3 regions of the Paenibacillus sp. IHBB 3054 genome follow, and region 2 is predicted to be linked to each of the others. Evidence: predicted binding sites of a transcription regulator. Region 2 holds the regulator's gene; each other region holds the start of a gene.

Evidence for each region. The regulator Rex, encoded in region 2, represses fermentation and respiration genes when NADH is low (regulators of the CRP and FNR family bind a similar motif). The targets are predictions, from matches to a motif close to TTGTGAAATATTTCACAA.
Region 1: ACQ76X_RS21220 (phosphoketolase family protein) is a predicted target of Rex. The motif match lies at 2,033-2,050, and genes of this name have one in related genera.
Region 3: pflB (formate C-acetyltransferase) is a predicted target of Rex. The motif match lies at 2,674-2,691, and genes of this name have one in related genera.

What each region holds. Positions count from the first base shown of each region.
Region 1 covers NZ_JBOFBG010000021.1:10,506-16,046, forward strand. The annotation lists gene ACQ76X_RS21205 (methyl-accepting chemotaxis protein) at 1-610, shown strand, start outside; gene ACQ76X_RS21210 (hypothetical protein) at 765-944, opposite strand; gene ACQ76X_RS21215 (GntR family transcriptional regulator) at 1,179-1,901, shown strand; gene ACQ76X_RS21220 (phosphoketolase family protein) at 2,165-4,549, shown strand; gene ACQ76X_RS21225 (serine hydrolase domain-containing protein) at 4,724-5,541, shown strand, end outside.
Region 2 covers NZ_JBOFBG010000001.1:279,486-285,026, forward strand. The annotation lists gene ACQ76X_RS01465 (hypothetical protein) at 1-372, opposite strand, end outside; gene ACQ76X_RS01470 (cell wall elongation regulator TseB-like domain-containing protein) at 795-1,313, opposite strand; gene ACQ76X_RS01475 (amidohydrolase) at 1,372-2,673, opposite strand; gene ACQ76X_RS01480 (redox-sensing transcriptional repressor Rex) at 2,660-3,352, opposite strand; gene dinG (ATP-dependent DNA helicase DinG) at 3,442-5,541, opposite strand, start outside.
Region 3 covers NZ_JBOFBG010000001.1:557,035-562,575, forward strand. The annotation lists gene pflA (pyruvate formate-lyase-activating protein) at 1-188, opposite strand, end outside; gene pflB (formate C-acetyltransferase) at 325-2,586, opposite strand; gene adhE (bifunctional acetaldehyde-CoA/alcohol dehydrogenase) at 2,847-5,468, opposite strand.

The DNA.
Region 1 (5,541 bases), on a different contig from region 2:
CACCCAGTTTGTGTCTTTAAATCAAGAGCTAAGCCAGCATTTTCAGAGTATTGGGCAGCTGGCGGGCATTATTACGGAAATCGCCGAGCAGACCAATCTGCTGTCCCTGAACGCAGCCATCGAGGCGGCAAGGGCTGGTGAGCATGGGCGGGGGTTCGCGGTCGTTTCTTCAGAAATCCGCAATCTTGCCGACCGGACCCGCAGCCACGTGGAAGAAATTATGGGTTCGCTGTCGGGGATGACAGGCGTGATAGAACAGCTACACGACAAGTCCAGTGATGGAACACGGGCCATGGCAGAGACGAACGAGCGGATCGGCCAATCGACCGTTTATATGAACGAGATCGTCGAAGCGGAGGAAGAAGTATTCCAGCATCTGGAGAAAATACAGGTTTCCCAGGACAGCAGCCTTGAAGATGTGGAACGCATCAATGCCGATCTGCTGCATGTCATAGAGAAATCAGGGCAGGATTCCGAACAGTTTGAGATGCTTGTCCTTACGATTCAGAAAAAAGCCGATCATTTTCAGCAGATGCTGAATCACTTGCATCAGATAGCGGAGCTAAGGCAGCTTGATAAAGAGGGAGATACAGCCGCTCGGCGTGAATAAGGCCGGTTTGTAAAGAGCGGTTTTAATGGTAAGTAAAAAGGTCTGCCGCTTAAAAGAGAGCAATAAAAAACCCGCAGTAAGGATTATTCCCTTGCTGCGGGTTGCTTGCGTTCTTGTCTATGTCAGTGTGTATGTAATATAGATAGACAGACGTTTAGTTTTTATCGATGAGTTCAAGTTTTTCAAGGATCTTTATTGTTGTTAAGGCGGATAACTGAACGGCTAATTCAACGCTTTCTTTCTGAATTCCGTCCTTCTCAATAGCATCCTTGTTCTCTGAGAAGACTTCTTCAGTTACTTGGCTGATCAGACTTTTGACGATTTCAATATGCATAATAAACTCCCCCTCTCCGGAAAAATAGCCACATTCTTTTATTTCGGCAGATCATCAGGTTTTTCTTTGAAATAAACCTTCCTCAATTAGCAGAAATCGGGTGGAGAAAAGTATAAACCATGACGTTATTATGATATAGTTAATATTGATTTTTAATCCATACCTTTCGTTAGTACAGAAGAGGTTGTTTGAATACATAACAATTGTTACAGAAGACCTGAGAGGGAGTACTCCATGACACAATTTGTCTACAAGCAAATAATTGATGACCTTAAAATGAAAATCTTTGCTGGACAGTTTGCGGATATGCGATTACCCGATGAACGCAGTCTTAGCGAAACGTATCAGGTTAGCCGCAGCTCCATCAAGCGCGCATTAACCAAAATGGAAAGTGTCGGAATCATTTTCAAAAAACGAGGTTCAGGCACGTTTATTAACCCCTTATACATAAAAAACGAATCCATCTTCAATTACGAAGGTTCCAATCTGGGTGTCACCGACAATTTCCAGATGCATGGCAAGAAACCTAAAGTCAAAGTGTTGAATTTTGAGGTTATTCCGCCAACAAAAGAATTGCAGCGGGATTTGTTCCTGGGGCCCCATGATTTTGTATACAAAATCGTCCGCTTGCGCCTGTTCGATGATGATCCCTTTATGATAGAGACGGGTTATATCCCGATAAAAATCGTCCAGGATTTAAACCAGACGATTATCGAGGGCTCCATTTTTAATTATTTGGAAGACTCGCGCAACCTGGCCGTAACCAAATCATTTTTATCTATTTTTGCCGAGCCGTCCTTGTCCACGGATCAGGAGCTGCTGCACTTGAAAGAAAATGAACCCGTTGGCATTATGGAGGGGATTTTCTTCTTGGACAATGGTACTCCCTTTGAATTTTCCCATATGCGGTTTCATTATCAATATTTGAAATTTAATACGTTTGTATCTGTTCATTAAGGAGCAGAATAAGACCGGGAATTTTCCCGGTCTATTTTTTTGTATACTTTACTTTTTTGTGGATGTAACGTATTTACATAAATTTCAATATAACTGTGTTTTGACAGCGTTTTTCCTGAGTTTTTCATACTATGTTCAAATTTTCACAAAATTGGACCGTATCACTTGTCAAAAAGGTTGTATTTATTTTGAGCAGAGGTATGATGTATTTGTAGAGAAAAAGAATGGCAATAAGCAACAATATATATATAGGAGTGGATGAAATGGGATTATCAACCATGAAAGTCGATTATTCGTCTAAAACGTATCTGGAAAAGCTTGACGCTTATTGGCGTGCAACCAACTACATTTCGGTAGGTCAGCTGTATTTGAAAGACAACCCGTTGTTAAGAGAACCTTTGAAAGATGCTGACGTTAAGATTAAACCTATCGGACACTGGGGTACCATTCCCGGCCAGAACTTTATTTATGCCCATTTGAATCGTGTAATTACTAAATATGATTTGAACATGTTCTATGTTGAAGGTCCGGGTCATGGCGGTCAGGTCATGGTTTCGAATTCCTATCTGGACGGAAGCTATACTGAGATTTATCCGGAAATTACGCAGGATATCCCGGGTCTCAAAAAACTGTTCAAACAATTCTCGTTCCCGGGCGGCGTTGCTTCCCATGCTGCACCTGAAACTCCTGGATCCATCCATGAAGGCGGCGAGCTGGGTTATTCTTTATCCCACGGCGCTGGCGCTATTCTGGATAACCCTGATTTGATTTCGGCTGTTGTCGTTGGAGATGGTGAGGCTGAAACCGGACCACTGGCCGCATCATGGTTCTCCAACCGCTTCATCAACCCTGTTACAGATGGCGCTGTTTTGCCGATTCTGCACTTGAACGGATTTAAAATCAGTAACCCGACGATTCTGTCCCGTCAATCGAAAGAAGAAATCACCGCTTACTTTACAGGCATGGGCTGGGAGCCGTTTTTTGTTGAAGGTGAAGACCCTGAACATATGCATCCGGAAATGGCGAAGGTACTCGATACTATCGTCGAAAGAATTGCAGCCATTCAAAAAAATGCGCGTGAAAATAACGACCTTACCCGCCCGGTATGGCCGATGCTCGTCTTCCGTTCCCCTAAAGGCTGGACTGGACCGGCAGCATGGGACGGTGTGCCTAATACTGGTTCGTTCCGTGCTCACCAGGTTCCAATTCCGGTTGACCAGAAAAATATGAAGCATGCTCCAGCTTTGCTTGAATGGATGAACAGCTACAGACCGGAAGAATTATTTGATGAGAACGGCCGCTTGAACGCAGAGCTTGCCGAAATCCTGCCTACAGGCGACAGACGTATGGGGATGAATCCTGTTACCAACGCTGGCAACCTTATCAAAGATTTGCGCCTGCCGGATTTCCGCGACTATGTGCTTGATAACTCCGTTCCAGGTAAAGTAGTAGCCCAGGATATGGCCGTTCTCGGAAAATACCTGAAAGAGGTTGTCCTGCTCAATGAAGATAACCGTAATTTCCGGATTTTCGGACCGGATGAAACGATGTCCAACCGTCTGGGACCTGTGTTTGAAGTGACCAAACGCCAATGGCTGGATCAAATTAATGAACCTAATGACGAATTCCTCGCTTCGTATGGCCGTGTAATTGATTCCCAATTATCGGAGCATCAGGCGGAAGGGCTGCTGGAAGGTTATGTATTAACCGGACGTCATGGCTTCTTTGCAAGTTATGAAGCTTTCCTGCGCGTTGTGGATTCGATGATTACCCAGCACTTCAAATGGCTGCGTAAAGCAACCGATCAAGGCTGGCGCGCTGATATTCCTTCACTCAATGTTGTTGCAACTTCAACCGTGTTCCAGCAGGACCATAACGGTTATACGCACCAGGATCCGGGTTTGCTGGGTCACCTGGCAGACAAAAAACCGGAGTTCATCCGGGAATATTTGCCGGCTGATGCCAACTCCCTGCTGGCTGTATTTGACACCATTCTGAACGACCGTCAAAAGATCAACCTGATTGTGTCGTCCAAACATCCGCGTCCACAGTGGTTCTCGGCTCAAGAGGCGCAGGAATTGGTTGATAAAGGACTCAAGATCATTGACTGGGCCAGCACGGACAAAGGCGGAGAGCCTGATGTTGTATTCGCTTCTGCGGGTACCGAACCTACGATTGAAGCTTTGGCTGCCATCTCTATCCTGCATGAGAAATTGCCTGAGCTGAAAATCCGTTATATCAACGTGGTAGATCTGCTTAAGCTGAGAAGCCAGAAACTTGATCCGCGTGGTTTATCCGACGAAGAGTTTGATCAATTTTTCACAAAAGACAAACCGGTCATCTTCGCTTTCCACGGTTATGAAGGCCTGATTAAAGACTTGTTCTTCGACCGCCACAATCATAACCTGCATGTGCATGGCTACCGTGAGAACGGCGACATCACGACTCCGTTCGATATGCGTGTACTGAATCAGATGGACCGTTTCGATCTGACGAAGGAAGCTGTTCTGAGCTTGCCTGCAGCTGACAAACACACTGCCATCGCGGATGAGATGGATGCTATGGTTAAGAAGCATTATGAGTATATCCGTGAAGAGGGCATTGATCTGCCTGAAGTGGAGAAGTGGGTCTGGAAGAGTTTGAAATAAGTTTGAGAAATCCGCTTGTAAATGTATGATGAAGTTGAAAGTGCCTGTCCCAGTGTGCATTAGGGGCAGGCACTTTTTTTGAAACGTATTCTATAGTAGGATTTAAGTGCCACCTTGTGGAATATTAAGGAATTGTTATATTGAATTTCAGAACATGAGAAAAGGAAGTAATGCATGAGAAGACAACACGAAAGTTATAGGTTTACAAAATTAGGTGTCGCAATGCTGTCTGTCATGCTGCTGCTGCTGTCACTGGCTCTTCCAGTCCAGGGTGCTGAAGGGAAAGGGGATACGACTCCCTCAGGCTCACCGCTGTCTTCGCTCGGGACCATTATAGATACTTATGTCGCTGCCCGTCAGCGGACAACAGCAGCGGTTTCGGTTGTTGTTATCAAGGACGGCCAGACCGTCTTCGATAAAGCATATGGCTTCGCGGATATCGAGCGTCAGGTCGCAGCTGATACAGACACTGTTTTTGAATGGGGCTCGACTACGAAGCTGCTGGTCTGGACCAGTGTGATGCAGCTGGCAGAGCAGGGCAAGCTTGATCTGGAGACAGATATCCGTGAATATCTTCCTCAGGGCTTTCTCAAAAAACTGAAATACGAAAAACCTGTCACGCTCTTGAACCTTATGAATCACAATGCTGGCTGGCAGGATCGGATAACCGATTTGTACTATTTTGCAGAGGAAGATATTCCTGAGCTGGGGGAGGCGCTGCAGACTTTTGAACCGCGACAGGTTTATCAACCGGGAACGGTGGTGGCGTATTCCAATTTTGGTGCGGCCTTGGCTGCCTATATAGTGGAATTGCAGAGCGGTGAGCCATTTTATACCTATGTGAAACAACATATCTTTGAGGTGGTGGGCATGGACAATACGTCCATACACCCAGCGCAGCAGGATAATCCGGCTATTGCGCAGCGCAGGGACAACATCCAAGGATATACAATCAGCCTGAAGCTAATCAAGAAGAATAGAGGGTATATGGG
Region 2 (5,541 bases):
GGCAAGCTGGCTGCACACTTCCTGAGCTTTTGCATACAGCCCTGCGCTCTTTGCTTCGATCACAATAACCAGTTTTTTGCGGTTTCCCTGGAACAAGGACAACGTAATATCGCGCCTTATTTTATTTGCTCCTGCCGCAAGCATTTCTGCATCCACCTGAACAAAATCATAATCCTCTTTGAAAGCCGGAGTGTCTCCGGGGTTCCGGCGGTTTAACTCTTTTAGCAGCAACCGGATCAACTTGGGATACCTTGAAAAAAGGTAGGCAAGCCCTTTCGTTTGTTTGGTCTCCGTATCCCCGTTTATCAAATCAAAAAAGGTAGAATGGTAGTCCGTTCTGCCCTCCTGGTAAAGCCTCATCATCGTTTTCAAACGTATCTCTCCACCTGTTCAAGGAACATGTAATTTAATCCTCAGAATCACTGTTTCATTCCAATGATAATATAAATTTCACAAAATGTCAGAGTTATCCTTTATAAAAAACCGCCTTAAACTCAACTTTCTTGATCCAGTTTCAGAATTTTCATAAGATTTACCGATCCGGCATAGAACGCAACTGCGGTGAATGTTTGGACTTCCGGCCGCTGTTGTCTACAGATTTCTTGATTTATACCGCTATTTGCGGTTGAAATCCGTAGACAAAGGCGGTCGCTATCGCTCCTACAGTTCCAAACTTCCCCTCCGCTGCTTTTGCCTCTAGGTAGTTCTTTAGTTCAACTTATTAGCATATTATGCAAAAAAAGCGGACAAGCGCTGTCCGCCTTGTCCGCTTTTTTTGTTATTGCACCCTGCCTCTACTTGCTCGGCAAAGTATATCCATCACCGATTGCTGTACCATCCGCAAAACGGAAGAACTTGTAATAATAACGTCCTTCCTGCTTGTAAAAAAGCTGCCAGGCGTATTCTCCATTATATACACCCGGAAGCAGCCGTTTAATATCGATGCCGGGCAGCTGGGAGGCTATAATGGAGCGGATTTGCTTCTCCGAGGTTCCTTTGGCCAGCTCTTCCGCATAAACTCCGTTATCGCCCCCGGCCGGCTTGCCGTCCACGGTGAACCGTACCCACACCATTAGATCCGTACCGGCTTTATTTTTCCCGGTCAGCACCCAGTACACCGAATTTTCGTCCCATACCGATTTCTGCGCCTTGGATATCTCAGTAAGTCCCGCCCGGGTCTTGGCAACTTCTTTGGCCGCGCTGCGTTCATTCCATTGGTCCTTCATGATATAGGCATAAAATTGGCTTAGACCGAACAGAATGAGCAGAAACAGAGCGATCCCCAGCAGAAGCCATTTTTTCCTTTTCCTCAAAATGCAGCTTCCTTTCCTTAATATATGAAACGTCATAAAGTCAACTGCGGCAGTCGAATTAACGCTTCAGCAGCCCTTCAAAAGTTTCTTGCGCCTTGCGGCGGATTTCTTCCTCGTCCAGTGTCAGGCACTGACCATGCTTCACAACCTGCTTGCCGTTCACCCAGACATGCTCGACATCCTTGGCGCTGGCCGAATACACGGCGTGGGAGAGCAAGTCGCTATGCGGCAGTAGATGAGGCTGGTCGATATCAATTGCAATAAAATCAGCCTTCATCCCTGCTGAAAGGCGGCCCACCTGGTTCAGGAAGATTGATTCCGCCCCGTATTGCGTGGCCATCAGCAGCGCTTCCGGTGCCGGAACTGCGGTAGGATCGCCGCTGACTCCCTTATGGATCAGTGCTGCAAGCCGCATTTCCTCGAACATATCGAGATTATTGTTGCTTGCCGCCCCGTCCGTACCCAGTGAAACTTTGACTCCGGCTCTCAGCAGCTCAGGCACCCGTGCAACACCGCTGGCCAGCTTCAGGTTGCTGCCCGGGTTATGGGACACACCCACCTTGTGGCGGGCGAGGATTTCGATCTCCTCATCGTTCAGGTGGACACCATGGGCGATTAAGGACGGGCGGGTGAACATCCCCAGCTTCTCCAGGTGCGCTACAGGACGCAGGCCGTAATCAGCGGCATTCTGCTCCACTTCACGCAGCGTTTCCGACATATGCGTATGCATCGGCAGGTCCAGGTCATGTGCAGCCTGCACAAACCGCATGAAAAAGTCCGGAGGACAAGTATACGGGGCATGCGGTGAAATCATGGTTGTAATTCTGCCGTCAGCCTTGCCGTGCCAGTTGCGGGCGAACGCAACAGCTTCCGCAAGCTTCTGGTTCTGCACCTCTTCAGGACACAGACCAATAACACCGCGCATCAGCACCGCACGGATGCCGGAGTGTTCGACCACTTCGGCCACCCGGTCCATATGATCATACATATCCAAAAAGGTGGTTGTGCCGCCTTTCAGCATCTCCAGAACGGATAAGGAAGTGCCCCAGTAGACATCATCTCCGGTAAACTTCTCCTCCATTGGCCACATTTTCTCCTGCAGCCAGGCTTGAAGGACCATATCATCCCCGTAGCCGCGCAGCAGCGACATCGCAGCATGACCATGGGTGTTGACCAGACCCGGCATGAACAGCAGCCGGCTGCCGTCGAGCGTCACTGTGCCTTCTTCAATAACGGGCTTCTCTTCCCCTATGTATGTGATCAAATCATTTTCTATAGTCATATAACCGCTCAAGACAGGCTTCTCGCTTCCGGGAACCAGAAAACGTCCGTTTGCAATTACCATCTTATTGCTGCTCATCTGTAATTCCTTCCTTTCCATCATGTAAATAATACGCCAGACTTTGCAGGTCAGTCGTAAAGTCGGCAGCATGAATCCGGATGGTTGCAGGTGTCTTCAGAATGACCGGTGCAAAATTCAGGATCGCCTCGATGCCCGATTCTACCAGAATATCAGCCACATTCTGTGCTTCGCTGTCCGGTACAGTAATGATCCCGATCCGGATTCCCTGATCGCGGATGGTCTGACCCAGCTCCTCCATCGGCTGTACCGTAAGAGAGTTGATATTTTGTCCAATCTTGGGAGCGTAAGAATCAAATACAGCAGTGATTTTCATGGTATCCTTCAGATAAGCATTGTAATTGGACAAGGCATGACCGAGGTTACCGGCACCTACCAGGGCCACATTGATTTGTTGATCCAGCTTCAGAATGTGACGGATCTTTTCGATGAGATAAGACACGTCATATCCAATGCCTTTTCTGCCGAAATCACCAAAATAGGCCAGATCCTTACGAATCTGCGCCGGATTAAGGTCCAGCTTCTGCCCGAGTTCCTGAGAAGAAACGGTTGAGATTTCACGCTTTTGGAGATCGTTCAGGAAACGCAGGTACACTGGGAGTCTGCGAACGACGGCCTCCGATATTTTATCCGATTTCATATTTTCTCCTCCTAATTTAGAATTGCACTGACGCGATATCGTATGACAACCACGTGCAGTGCCCGCTCCGCGAACGGGACACAGCCTATGGTACAAAGAGATGGGGAAAATTTATAAACAATGACAGATTAGGAAACGCCGCCCTCTTCAAGCCATTCCGCAATCCGCGGAACCATCTGATCGGTAAGCATGTGCTCCATCTTCGGACCAGGGAGTGAATACAGGAAGTACTTCCCGTAATAAGCTTCGATGACCCTGGTATCATATACAATAACAATTCCCCGGTCCTGCGCTGTGCGAACCAATCGTCCAAAACCCTGTTTGAAGCGGATCACTGCTTGTGGAACAGACATTTTCATAAAAGGATTCTTCTTCTGGGCCTGCAGAAGCTCCGCTTTTGCCTCGGCCAGCGGATGATTCGGCGGCTGAAACGGCAGCCTTACAATCGCAAGACAGGTCAGCGCCTCGCCAGGGATGTCGACTCCTTCCCAGAAACTGCTTGTTCCAAGCAATACCGATGCAGAGCTGTCCTGAAAACGCCGGATCAGCTTGCTGCGGCTGCCTCCTTCCACACCCTGGCCCAGAACCGTAATGTCCTGGGAAGCCAAGGCCTCTTTCAGCGGATCATAAACCTGGCGCAGCATTTTGTAGGAGGTGAACAGCACCAGCATCCGCCCCTTGGTCGCCGCCGCCGCTTCAGCCAGCGAATGCACCAGCTTGTCTACAAAACGCGCATCGCCTACGCTGCCCTTAACACTGGGGAAATCGCGCGGGATGACAAGCAGCGCCTGTTCACGGTACTTGAACGGTGAAGGCAGCAGCGCTGTCATGAGACGCCCTTGCTCTGAGGCTTCAGAAAGACCAAGGTTGTCAATCATGAACTGAAAGGACTTGTCGACCGATAACGTGGCCGAGGTCAACACTATGCTCTTCTTCTTGTCGAAGAACAGATCCTTGAGCTGGCTGCTTACATCGACAGGCACAGCGTAGAGCTGAAGCGACTTGCCCCGGTAGTTGCCGCTCCCTTCCATCCAGTACACGATATTATCGTCACTGAGACCCATAAAGAAGCGGATTTGTTCCCGGATGGATGCCAAATCCTTGAACAAGCCTCCGATATCGGTCACCAGGCTGTCCGAAGACGACTGACTCTCCGTATCGCGCATCTCACTGAGCATTTTGTCACCTCTGCGGATGATGTCGCTCAAGGCTAAGTGGAGCGTATTCTCCAGCGCCGCCAGCTCTTCCCAATCTTTGGGCTTGCTGCCGGGAAGCAGGCGTGTGACCAGCTGGCCGGCTTCACCTGCCGCTGCATCGCTTCGTTCGGGCAATAGACCGAACAGCTTGTCGCTCAGTGTATCCCAAGTTTCCTTTACGGTAAGCAGGTCGGGATAGATTTTATCGATTACGCCGCTCCACTCCGAAGCCTGCTCACTGCCCGAGGACTGCAGAGTCTGGCGCAGTGCCGGCAGCTGGCCGCTGCGGCTGTCTTTATACAGCCTTGTAAGCGTATGAGCTACAGTGAAATACTTCATTTGCATGCCCAGATGCTTGCCGGCTACATCCTCCAAATGATGGGCCTCGTCAATGACAAGATGCTCATAAGCCGGAAGCAGCTGGTGCCCGGCCTTGACGTCTGCGAACAGCTTGGAGTGATTGGTAATGACCACATCGGCAATCCCTGCTTCATGTTTGGCCCGGTGGTAGTAGCATTTGCGGAACCACGGACAGGAACGGCCCAGACATGAATCGGTATCACTGGCTACTGTCTCCCAGAAATCCCCGCCGCGACCGCTCAAATTCAGCTCCTCATCGTCACCCGATTCCGTCTGGGTAAGCCATACGATCATCTGCGCTGCCGTAAGCGCTTCTTCCCGGGGACTTACGAAGTCCTTTTTATTTATTTTATGTTCAAACTTGCGCAGACACAAATAGTGCCCTCTCCCCTTGAATATCGCAGCCTTAAACGGGAAAGGCACAACACTGGTCAGAAGCGGGATATCGCGTTCGCGCAGCTGATCCTGAAGATTGATGGTATGGGTGCTGACCATAACCTTCTGCCCGGTACGTACGCTCTGATAAATAGCCGGCAGCAGATAACCGAGCGATTTGCCGGTGCCGGTGCCTGCCTCGATCAGCAGGTGCTTGTCCTCCCGAAGGGCTGTATTCACTTCGCCAATCATGATCTCCTGGGCTTCCCGGCTTTCATATTGTGGAAGCGTATCCTT
Region 3 (5,541 bases), 280 kb from region 2:
AGGTAAGGTTCAATTTCCGCCAGCACTTCCTCGATGCTCATTTCTCTGCCTTCATTAAGCCCCCAGGTATCCGGGTTATGACAATACTGGCATTTCAATAAGCAGCCCTGCATAAATAGAACAAAACGGATACCAGGCCCGTCTACGGTCCCGAACGTTTCTAAGGAATGTATATGTCCATTAGCCATATGATGACTTCCTTTCGAAAAGAACTTAAAATTTTAATTAATTTTTAGCAAGATTTTACCGCCCCCTGAATCAAGGGCGGTATCACCTCACTGCTATTACATCTTATACAAGAACTGTATTACACAGTTAATTTAATTACATTGTACCGTGGAATGTACGGTTGATAACATCCAACTGTTGTTCACGGGTCAGCTTGATGAAGTTAACAGCATAGCCGGATACACGAATGGTCAATTGAGGATAGTTCTCCGGATGATCCATAGCATCGATCAGTTGTTCACGGTTAAATACGTTAACGTTCAAGTGCTGAGCGTTGTTGTGGAAGTATCCGTCCATCATGAATACCAGGTTGGACTTACGGGACTCTTCGTCTTTACCCAGCGCCTTAGGAACGATGGAGAACGTGTTGGAAATACCGTCTTGTGCCTCGGAATACGGCAGTTTGGCAACAGAGTTCAAGGAAGCCAGTGCGCCTTTCTTGTCGCGTCCATGCATCGGGTTAGCACCTGGAGCGAACGGTTCACCTTTCTTACGTCCATCAGGAGTAGTACCAGTCTTCTTACCGTAAACTACGTTCGAAGTGATGGTCAATACCGATTGAGTCGGCATAGCATCACGGTAAGTTTTGTTTTTGCGGATCATCGACATGAAGGTTTCAACCAGTTCAACCGCGATGCTGTCAACAGCGTCGTCGTTGTTGCCGTAGCAAGGGAATTCACCTTCGGTTTCGAAGTCGATGGCGATGCCTTGTTCGTTGCGGATCGGTTTAACCTTAGCGAATTTAATTGCACTCAGGGAGTCAGCAGCAACGGACAGGCCGGCGATACCACAAGCCATCGTACGCAGAATGTCACGGTCATGCAGTGCCATTTCGATGCGTTCGTAGGAATATTTGTCATGCATGTAGTGGATGATGTTCAGGGTGTTGACATAAGTCTTAGCCAGCCACTCCATCATCGGTTTGAAGCGTTTCATTACTTCGTTGTAATCCAGATATTCGGAAGTGATCGCAGGGAATTCAGGTCCGACTTGTACGCCTGATTTCTCGTCTACACCACCATTGATCGCATACAGCAAAGCTTTTGCCAGGTTGGCGCGGGCGCCGAAGAACTGCATTTGTTTACCGATGCGCATTGGGGATACGCAGCAAGCAATTGCGTAATCTTCACCCCAATATGGACGCATTACATCGTCATTCTCATATTGGATAGCGCTGGTTTCGATGGAAACCTTAGCACAATATTTTTTGAAGCCTTCAGGCAGTCTTTCGGACCACAGAACCGTCAAGTTAGGCTCTGGAGCAGGTCCCAGGTTGTATAGGGTATGCAAGAAGCGGAAGCTGTTCTTAGTTACGCGTGTTGTTCCGTCTTCAGCCATACCACCGATGGATTCCGTTACCCAAGTAGGGTCGCCGGAGAACAGTTCATTATAGTCAGGCGTACGCAGGAATTTCACAATACGCAGTTTCATTACGAAATGGTCAACGATTTCTTGTGCTTGTTCTTCAGTAAGAGTACCTTCTTCAAAATCGCGCTGTGCATAGATGTCGAGGAAGGAGGATACGCGTCCCAAGGACATTGCAGCACCGTTTTGTTCTTTTACTGCCGCCAGATAACCGAAGTATACCCATTGAGTAGCTTCTTTGAAGTTGTTCGCCGGTTTGGAAATATCAAGACCGTGAGCGGCAGCCATTTCTTTCAGCTCGCCCAGAGCGCGGATTTGCTCCGACAGCTCTTCGCGCAACCGGATTACTTCTTCAGTCATGGAATCAACTTCAAGCTCGGTTTGTTGTTGTTTCTTGTCTTTGATCAGGAAGTCGATACCGTACAGGGCAATACGGCGGTAGTCACCGATAATGCGTCCGCGGCCGTAAGCATCAGGAAGACCTGTAATAACGCCGGATTTACGCACTGCTCTCATGTCAGGTGTATATGCATCAAACACGCCTTGGTTATGCGTTTTGCGGATATTCGTAAACATTTCGACAATGTTGTTCGGAAGCTCGAAGCCATAAGCTTTGGTGGCATCGATCATCATCTTAATACCGCCGAACGGTTGAACAGAACGTCTGAAAGGAGCATCAGTCTGTACGCCTACAATTTGTTCCTTGTCCTTGTCGATGTAGCCTGGCTTGTGGGAAGTGATGGTAGAGACAGTATCCAGGGAAACGTCCCATACGCCGCCTCTTTCTCTTTCTTCCTTGCTCAGTTGGGAGATAATCTTCCACAGTTCAGTAGTGTTGCTGGTAGGACCTACGAGGAAATCTTCGTTTCCTTCATAAGGCTTGATGTTCTTGGAAATAAATTCGTTAACGTCGACTTTTCTGGCCCATTTACCTTTTGTAAAACTTCTCCAACTAGACTTCACTTCTTGTACATCTTTTTCAATCACCGACATGCTAAATCCCTCCATTTATATTTATTATATTTGTAGAGATCGCGGGCTTGAAGGTTAATCCCGTGTCTCGTGATCCCAAAGATATGGTTGTAATTAAATTCACAATCGCGTCTTCATAACTGGGACCGTTCTTTATATAAACATTTTAGTTTATTTTCTGAAAAAGGACTGTGACAAATATCACCTTTCCGGTGATATTTGTCACTACCATCCCCTTCCATATTAACCTATAACCTTATCCTTTGCTAAGCAATCACCAATTAGTTGTCGAATCTTCCGTAGAATGCGTTGCGGTATACATCAGCAAGTTCAGTAACCAGCGGCAATTTAGGGTTGGCAGTAGTACATTGGTCTTCAAATGCACGGTCAGCCAGATAGTCTACGCGGGATTCGAAATCCTTAGGATCAAAGCCGAGTTGTTGAAACGACTCTTCAATGCCCAATTTTTTGTTCATGTCGCGGATTGCATTGATCAGGCTGGTTACGCCTTCTTCGGTAGTGCGTGCAGGCAATCCCAGAATACGGGCGATTTCTGCATAACGTTCGTCAGCTACAAAGTGCGAGTATTTAGGGAACGCAGCAAACTTCGTTGGTTTCTTGGCATTGTAACGGATAACGTGCGGCATCAGGATGGCATTGGTACGTCCATGAGCCGTGTGGTATTGACCGCCCCATTTGTGCGCCAAGCTGTGGTTGATGCCCAGAAATGCATTAGCAAATGCCATACCAGCCAGCGTCGATGCGTTGTGCATTTTTTCGCGGGCAAGTTTGTCGCCTTCAAGTGCGGATTTCTCCAGGTATTGGAATACCAGCTGGATGGCTTTGATAGCCAGACCATCGGAGTAGTCACTCGCCATAACGGAAACATAGGCTTCAATCGCATGTGTCAATACATCCATACCTGTATCGGCAACAGCAGTCTTAGGCAAGCTATATACAAACTCAGGGTCGATGATCGCTACGTCCGGAGTCAGCTCATAGTCTGCAAGCGGATATTTAGTGTTATTTGCAGTAGTTTTGTCAGTAATAACCGCGAAAGAGGTTACTTCCGAACCTGTACCCGATGTTGTTGGAATAGCTACAAATTTCGCTTTGTTGCCAAGCTTAGGGAATTTGTATACCCGTTTGCGGATATCCATGAACTTTTGTTTCAGACCGTTAAAGTCAGCATCCGGGTGTTCATAGAACAACCACATTCCTTTTGCAGCATCCATTGGCGAACCGCCGCCGAGTGCGATGATGCAGTCCGGTTGGAATCTGTTCATCATAGCTGTACCTTTTTCTACGGTAGTTGTCGATGGATCCGGTTCAACTTCCGAGAACACTTCGATCGCTACAGGGGTCTGGCGTTGACGCAGGTAGTGTTCTACTCTTTCTACATAACCCAGTTTAACCATCATAGGGTCAGTGATAATTGCTACGCGGGTAATATCAGGCATTTTGGCCAGGTATTGAGTGGATCCCTTTTCGAAATAAATCTTATCAGGCACTTTAAACCATTGCATATTCACGGTACGACGGTTCACCCTTTTCACATTGATCAGATTGATGGCAGTTACGTTTTGCGATACCGAGTTGCGTCCATAAGATCCGCAGCCCAGAGTCAACGAAGCGATATTAGTATTGTAAATGTCGCCGATGGCGCCATGTGTTGAAGGCGAATTAACAAGAATACGTCCAGTTTGCAGACGGTTCGAGAACTTCATGATAACTTCTTCATTGTTGGAATGGATAGCCGAGCTGTGTCCCATACCGCCGAATTCGACGATTTGAGCTGCACGTTCGATCCCCTGATCAGCGTTCTTAACCTTGTAGCAAGCCAGAACCGGGCTAAGTTTCTCAGCGGACAGCGGGAACTTGGTGCCAACGCCTTCGAGTTCAGCTACCAGAATCTTCGTTCCGGCAGGAACCTGGATACCGCACATTTCAGCGATCTTCACAGCGGATTGACCTACGATTGCCGGGTTAACCGCACATTTTTCCACATTCATTGCGCCGTTGGTCAGCTTAGCAGCTTCTTCTTTATTTACAAAGTAGCAACCATTTGCGATCATTTTCTTTTTCACTTGGTCAAAAATTGCTTCTTCAATAATAACAGCCTGCTCGGAAGCGCAAATCATACCGTTATCGAAAGTCTTGGAAAGAATAATGTCGGTAACCGCTTGGTCGATATCCGCACTCTTCTCAATGAAGGCAGGTACGTTACCAGGGCCTACGCCGAGAGCCGGTTTACCGCAGCTGTATGCCGCTTTAACCATTGCAGATCCGCCTGTTGCCAGGATAAGAGCGACGTCCGGATTGTTCATCAATGCGTTTGTTTTGTCCATTGTCGGAAGCTCAATCCATTGGATACAGTTCTCAGGAGCGCCTGCTTTCACAGCTGCATCATGAAGAATTCTTGCTGCTGCGGCACTACACTCTTGCGCTGATGGATGGAAACCGAATATAATAGGATTACGTGTCTTAGCGGCAATCAGTGCTTTAAACATCGTGGTGGATGTTGGGTTGGTTACCGGTGTGATACCCATTACGATTCCGACCGGCTCGGCAATTTTTTGGAAGCTGTCATATTTATTATCTTCAACGACGCCTACTGTTTTGTCGTATTTAATTCCGTGCCAGATATATTCAGTTGAGAAGATGTTCTTCGTAATTTTGTCTTCGTATACACCGCGTCCTGTTTCTTCTACAGCCAATTTTGCCAGGTACATATGCTTGTCGAGCCCAGCCAATGCCATTGCATGAACGATTGTGTCAACTTGCTCTTGATCCAGCGCCATATAAGCTTCTTGAGCTTTCTTTGCTTTATCCACCAAAATCTGAATATACTCTTCAGCGGTGGTTTGTTTCACTTGGGCGGCGACTTCGTTTTTAACTGCCATCTCCCTCGTCCTCCTGTCAATTTTTAGGTTGTTTTTCTCTACACATTTATCTTATCACATCCTCTCCAACATT